Regions from separate parts of the Janthinobacterium sp. SUN026 genome, predicted to be linked through region 2. Evidence: predicted binding sites of a transcription regulator. Region 2 holds the regulator's gene; each other region holds the start of a gene.
What was found. Region 2 encodes FNR, which switches genes on or off when oxygen is low (the NO sensors DNR and NnrR bind a similar motif). Its sites were predicted from a motif close to TTGATNNNNATCAA; they were not measured.

Region 1 (2,272 bases), on a different contig from region 2:
AGCTTGGCCGCCTGAACGTTCATTTCATAGGCCAGGTGGGCCATGTGGTAATCGTCTTGCGCGATCGTCGTGGCGCCGAAGGTATTCGTTTCGATCAGGTCGGCGCCGGCCGCCAGGTAACGCTCGTGGATTTCCTGGATGATGTGCGGCTGCGTCAGGGTCAGCAACTCATTATTGCCCTTGACGAACAGTTCGCGCGCGCCACTGTCGGCCGGCGCGGCGAAATCGATGAAGCGGCCGGCGGGGCCGCCGCGATACGCTTCTTCGTCGAGCTTGTATTGCTGGATGATCGTGCCCATGGCGCCGTCGAGAATCATGATCCGCTGCGCCAGAATGGCGCGCAAGGTGGCTTCGGTCGGGGACATGGCGGGGATCACGGTATCGTTCATTTCATGCTTTCAATAGGCAAACGGGCGGCGGCGCGGCGACAAGACGTTACGAGGCGGATGCGGGTCAGCAGGATCAGCTGACGGAGAGTTGCCGGCCGGGTAGGGCAGGCAGAAGGTGGCAATCGCCTGATTTCACCGGGTCTAAAATTATACGGCATCAGACTGCTTTGGTTTTAAGCAAAAGCGGCCGTTCGCCCCACGGCAGGCCTTCTTGCAACACATCGCCTGCCGCCACGCCTGCTTCTGAAAATTACATTCCTGAAAATCTTACTCAAAACGTTAATTCTTCCAGCAAAGTTGGCAGAACGATATGGCGTCTAGGCTGTGGAAAAATTTCCACATTATTTGCGCCGCATCAGCATATTTTTAATGAGTCGAATGGCAATAGCTGCAAAGGAAAGTAATTTTGATTTTAGCCAACACAGAGTGAGGGGAATAATGCTCAGAATAAAGTTTGCTAAGCAGATATTTTAATTATTATCAAAACCAATTGAATCAAAAGCATTAATAGTTGTCTTTGGGAATCGAACTAAACCATAATATTGGTTCTTCGAAATTAAATTCTCACCAAAAGTCACCAATATGTCACATTTATCTCGTGTCCTTCCCGGCATCGCGCTGCATCAACATGGTTGCCAGCCATGAAAAACCATCTGCTTGTCGCATTGTTTGTCATGCTGGGCCTGTCCGCCTGCGGCGGTGGCGGCGGTGGGGGCGGCGACACGGTGGTGGCGACCACGTCGGGCACGCCCGTGCTGCTGCCTGCCGTGACGGCCGTTTCGGCGGCGAATGTCGCCGTCGGGGGCAGCCTGGTACTTACGGGCACGAATCTGAGCCGCGTGACGGCTTTCCAGGTGGGCGGCGTGACCGTTGCCACCAGCGCCGCCAGCGATACCAGCATCACCCTGACCATGCCGGGCGTGCCCGTATCGGGCGCCTTGAGCCTCGTCAGCGCCAGCGGCACGGCGGCCACCAGCTATAACGTCAATGTGTACCTGCCCTTGAGCGTGGGCAGCGTCGCACCGGCGACGGGCGGCGTCGGTTCCAGCGTGACGATCACGGGCGGCGGCATGGGCGCCGTGACGGCGGTGCAGTTTGGTAATGGTGCGGCGGCAACGCCGCAAAGCCAGACGGCCGGCAGCGTGACGGTGCTGGTGCCTGCGGGCGCGGCGACAGGCGCGCTGACGGTGCGCGGTCCCTACAACGATGTGCTCAGCGGCGACACGTACACGGTGCTGGCCAGCGTGACGGTGACGTCGATCACCTCGGCCGTCAACAGCGGGGGCCTGTCCGTGACGGTGCAGGGCAGCAATCTCGACCAGGTCACTTCGGCGTCGGTGGGCAATACGCCGGCCGTCATCGTCAGCGCCACTGCCAGCCAGCTGCTGCTGTCCGCGCCGGCCGCGGCCACGGGCAACGTGATGCTGGCGGCTGCGTCGCGCATCGCCGTGAATGCGGGCACGGTGTCGGCCTTTACCCTGGGCAGCATTGATTTCGCGCAAGTACTGAATTTGAATGCCAGCAATACGGCCTTGCGCCTGACGCGCGGCAAGCCGGCCGCCGTGCGCGTGTCCGTGCTGGCCGGGCAGGCGGGTCAGGCCAGCCCGGCGGTCACCTTGAATGCGACCGCCGCCAATGGCAGCAACCTGGGCAGCATCGCGATGACGGGACCGGCGCTCTTGCCGACGACGAAGACCGATGACAGTTTCAACGGCAATTTCAGTGCCGTCCTGCCTGCAGGCTGGATCTTGCCCGGCGTGCGCGTGCGCGTAACGGCCGTCGGCAATGACGGCGTGCAAGTGAGCCAGGAAGCGGCGCCCGTGGTGGCCAGCCTGGCCAAGATCCGTCTGGTGCTCGTGCCCTTGAGCACCGATGATGGCGTG
Region 2 (2,272 bases):
GCTGATGATCGGCCCCGGCCTGTCCGTGGTCGTCGGCAGCTTCATGGGCTATATCGCGTTTACGCAGCCCGATGCGCTGGTGGTGGGCGATTATTACAAGCAGGGCAAGGCGATCAACCAGGATTTGAAGCGCGACACGATCGCCAGCGACCTGGCGATGGATACGCGCCTGTCGTATGACGTGGCGCAAGCGCGCCTGACCGGTTCCGTGCACAGCTTCGGCAAGGCCTATCAGGCGCCTTTGCAGCTGCACCTGGCGCATGCGACCCTGCCGGAAAAGGATATCAAGGTGCTGGTGCAGCCCGACGCGGCCGGCAATTTTTCCGTGGCGCTGCCGATGCTCGAGCGCAGCCGCTGGCAAGTGCTGGTGGAAAACGACAAACGCGAGTGGCGCCTGTCCGGCATCTGGACCTGGCCCCTGCAGCGCAGCATCGCGCTGCATGCGGATGAAGAGCTATAACGTACAGCGCCGGGAAAACCGTAGCGAGCGGCAGTGATTTGTGGTTGAGAAGCGCAGCTGTGCTATAGCACAGCGAGCATCGCAGGCCGCAAAGCGCGACGTGCAGCAGGTTTTGACGGTGCTGTTACTTGCAGGTGTCCGTGCCGGCCGTAATCGCCTTCAATTTCGCCGGCTGCAGGATTTCAATTTCCCGGTTGGAGACGCGCAGCCAGCCTTCCTTCTTGAACTTCGACAGCAGGCGGCTGACGCTCTCGATGGTCAGGCCCAGGTAGTTGCCGATTTCCTCGCGCGACATGCGCAGCTGGAAATTGCTGCCCGAATAGCCGCGCGCTTCATAGCGCGACGCCAGGTTGACGATGAAGGCGGCAAAGCGCTGCGTCGCCTGCATATTGCCCAGCAACAGCATGACGCTTTGCTCGCGCGTGATTTCCTGGCTCATCATGCGGTGGAAATGGCGCAGCAGGGTCGGCATATTGCCCAGCAATTGTTCCAGGCTGGAAAACGGGATTTCACACACTTCGCTGTCTTCCAGCGCCACCGCATTACAGTGGTGGCGGTCGGCGCTGATGGCGTCCATGCCCAGCAGTTCGCCCGCCATCTGGAAGCCCGTCACCTGCTCTTCGCCGCCCGGATTGATCTGGTACGTCTTGAAATGCCCCAGGCGGATCGCATACAGGTTCTGGAACGAGTCGCCGATGCGGAACAGCGAGGCGCCGCGCACAATCTTGCGGCGGCGGCCGATGATCTGATCCAGCCTGTCCATGTCGCCCACATCGAGGCCCATCGGCAGGCACAATTGATGCATGCTGCAGGTCGAGCATCGCGCACGCAACGCCTCCACGTTCACGGTGGGCAAGGTTGGAGTGAGTAGCGCTTCAGTCATGTCGGTACCTTTTAGAAAATGCAACAACAAGTTTACTGCATACAGCCGCATACAGGGTTGCCGTATGCCAATTTCACCGTAAATTCGGCGAATAAACGACGTCCAGCCTTTAATTATATGGCAACATCGTCAAAAGCCCGTATGGGGCGGGCAATTTGCGCGGTGGCGCTTGCCAAGCTGGGGTATTGATAGGAAAATTCCTGACAGCATTATCTGCCGCCTGTGCCGCCCGGTACTGAAAAGGAAATCATGAAGCCTCTCGGCATTAAAGCAAAAGTCGCGCTGGCCACCAGCCTGACCTCGATCGCCATGATCGCGCTGGTCACCATGATCCAGGTGCAGCACATGCGCGACGACTTCACCCGAGTCCTGCTGAGCCAGCAATCGTCCCTGATCACCCGCACCGCCGCCGAGCTCGACGACAAGCTGGGCATGCTGCTGCAGATCGTCACCCTGACGGCCAGGCAGCAACCGCCGGAATTGATCGCCCGGCCCGCCCAATTGCGCGAATACTATTCGCGCCGCTCGATGCTGGTGCTGTTCGATGACGTGCTGGTGCTCGACGCGCATGGCGCCGTCGTGGCCGACATGCCGGAAGTAGCGGGGCGCGCCGGCATCAACGTCGCCGAGCGCGAGTATTTCCAGACCGTCCTGCGCACGCGCCAGCCCATGATCACCGAACCGATGCTGGGCAAGTCGAGCGGCATGCCCATCGTGCAGATGGTGGCGCCCGTGCTGGCCGCCGATGGCCAGGTGGCCGGCGTGGTGATCGGCGTGCTGCGCCTGTACAAGGACAACCTGCTGGGCCGCCTGCGCTCGGAAAAGATCGGCAAGAACGGCTATTACTTCATCCTCACGCGCGGCGCCGTGCCGCGCTACGTGCTGCACCCCGATACCAGCCGCTTGCTGCAACCGCGCAAGCCGAACGC
Region 3 (2,272 bases), 660 kb from region 2:
GCTCGACCCGCCAGCCGATCGGCATGCTGGAACTGCCGACGATCCAGGCCGTCAACGACGTGCGTATCGCCAAGTTCAAGGAACAAATCAGCGAAACCCTGGCCCTGGGCGAACTGGAGCAGTTCCAGTCGCTGATCGAAGATTTCGAACGCGAACAAAACATTCCCGCCATCGAAATCGCCGCCGCCCTGGCGAAGATGGCGCGTGGCAATGTGCCTTTGTTGCTGGACAAGAACAAGGCGCGCGAGCAAGCCACGTGGCAAGACGACCGTCCTGCGCGTCAAGACCGCTTTGACCGCCCTGAACGCAATGACCGTTTCGAACGCAATGACCGCTTCGACCGCAACGAGCGCAGCGAGCGCCCGGCCTTCCCGAAAAAGGAACGCATCCAGCGTCCAGCCGACGCCGGCATGCAAACCTTCCGCATTGAGGTAGGTCATCAGCATGGCGTGAAACCGGGCAATATCGTGGGCGCCATCGCCAACGAAGCGGGCATCGATTCGAAAAACATCGGCCGCATCGAAATCTATGACGACTACAGCGTCCTGGACTTGCCAGACAGCATGCCGAAAGAATTGCTGGACCAGCTGAAAACCGTGTGGGTGGCGGGCCAGCAGCTGCGCATCAGCCGCGACGGCGACGCACCGGATCTGGCGCCGCCAGCCGCGCCGCGCAAGCCGTTCGCCGCCAAGTCCGCGCCAGCGTTCAAGGATGCACCGGCGGACGCGGGCGAAGTTGCCCCGCGCGCGCCGAAGAAGGAACGTCCACGCCCGGGCGTGACGGCCTACCGCATCGAAGTGGGCCGTGAGCACGCCGTAACGCCAAGCAACATCGTCGGCGCCATCGCCAACGAAGCGAACCTGGAAGCCAAGCATATCGGCCGCATCGATATCTTTGACAACTACAGCGTGCTGGACTTGCCGGAAGGCATGCCGCCGGAAATCCTCGACCACCTGAAATCGGTCGTCGTTTCGGGGCAGAAACTGCGCATCAGCCTGGACGATGGCACGACGGAGCGCAAGCCTGCGCCGCCGCGTCCGAAGTCGCCACCCCGTAAAACGTACAAGTAAGCCATCCCCACGGGCGCTCCGGCGCCTGTGTCGCGGATTGGAGACACATCCCCCACTGGCGCATTCGCGCCAGTTTTTATTTTCCCTCAAGAAATAAACATGGTTGCCGCGTTATGGTTGGCGGCAGGTATCGCCATCTGCCGGCAATGGCCACGGCTCCTTTGCATATTTTTATCGGTGCAAACGCCATATTTATTGCCTGCTGCATCGATACATAATTTTTTATTAATTATTGTATATGCACGCAATTTAAATTTTGCATTTCAATAAAATCAATCAAGTTGAATCAAAGTAAATCCTAAAACATAAATGAATTGACTTTTATTAAATTGTTTGACTGGCGTCACTGTCGCCGAGGCGATATATCATGGGTGCTTGATGTGGTATATTGTTTTTATGTTTTTGTTATGCTAGTTGAAAAAAAATAGAGGAGCGACGATGCGGGTCAATACGCCTATCACGCAAAATGAATACGTATTAAATGAAGGCATGACGATTGTTTCCACCACGGATTTACAGGGAAACATCAATTACGCCAATCAGTATTTCATTGAAGTCAGCGGTTTTTCAGAAATGGAACTGCTGGGTGCGCCACAGAATATCCTGCGCCATCCCGATATGCCGGCCGAAGCGTTTGCCGACCTGTGGGACACCATCAAGACGGGCATGCCCTGGACCGGCATGGTCAAGAACCGCTGCAAGAACGGCGATTTCTATTGGGTCTTCGCCAATATCACGCCCGTCATCGAAAGCGGCCGCCCGATCGGCTATATGTCCGTGCGCACCAAGCCCACGCGCGAGCAGATCAACGAAGCGGCAGCCCTGTATAAAAGTTTCAAAGACGGCAATTCCGCCAACCTGGCGATCCGCAATGGCCGTGTCGTGCGCCAGGGCTGGGCCGCCAAGCTGGCCGAGTGGCGCAAGCTGAGCCTGTCGCAAGACCTGGCCCTGCATTGCATCGTCTTCGGCGTGGTGCTGGCCATCCTCGGTTGCGCCGTGTGGAATATCGACGGCGACACGAGCACGGCCACGCGCAGCTGGCTCAGCGGTGCCGCCGCCGCAGCCGTGGCGCTGATGCTGTATTTCTGGGCCCACCTGCACAATTCCCTCGTCGCCCCGCTGGGCGACGCCATCACGGTGGCGCGCAAGATGGCCGGCGGCGACTTGACGGGCGTCATCGACAAGGTGCGCGACGATGACAT

Region 1: a site for FNR is predicted at 796-809, ahead of OX459_RS23605 (IPT/TIG domain-containing protein). Genes of this name have one in related genera too.
Region 3: a site for FNR is predicted at 1,385-1,398, ahead of OX459_RS15035 (PAS domain-containing methyl-accepting chemotaxis protein). Genes of this name have one in related genera too.

Annotation. Positions count from the first base shown of each region.
Region 1 covers NZ_JAPQNU010000006.1:52,485-54,756, forward strand. The annotation lists gene metH (methionine synthase) at 1-389, opposite strand, end outside; gene OX459_RS23605 (IPT/TIG domain-containing protein) at 1,031-2,272, shown strand, end outside.
Region 2 covers NZ_JAPQNU010000003.1:733,097-735,368, reverse strand. The annotation lists gene OX459_RS18050 (FixH family protein) at 1-460, shown strand, start outside; gene fnr (fumarate/nitrate reduction transcriptional regulator Fnr) at 585-1,343, opposite strand; gene OX459_RS18040 (response regulator) at 1,593-2,272, shown strand, end outside.
Region 3 covers NZ_JAPQNU010000003.1:69,360-71,631, reverse strand. The annotation lists gene OX459_RS15040 (DEAD/DEAH box helicase) at 1-1,070, shown strand, start outside; gene OX459_RS15035 (PAS domain-containing methyl-accepting chemotaxis protein) at 1,509-2,272, shown strand, end outside.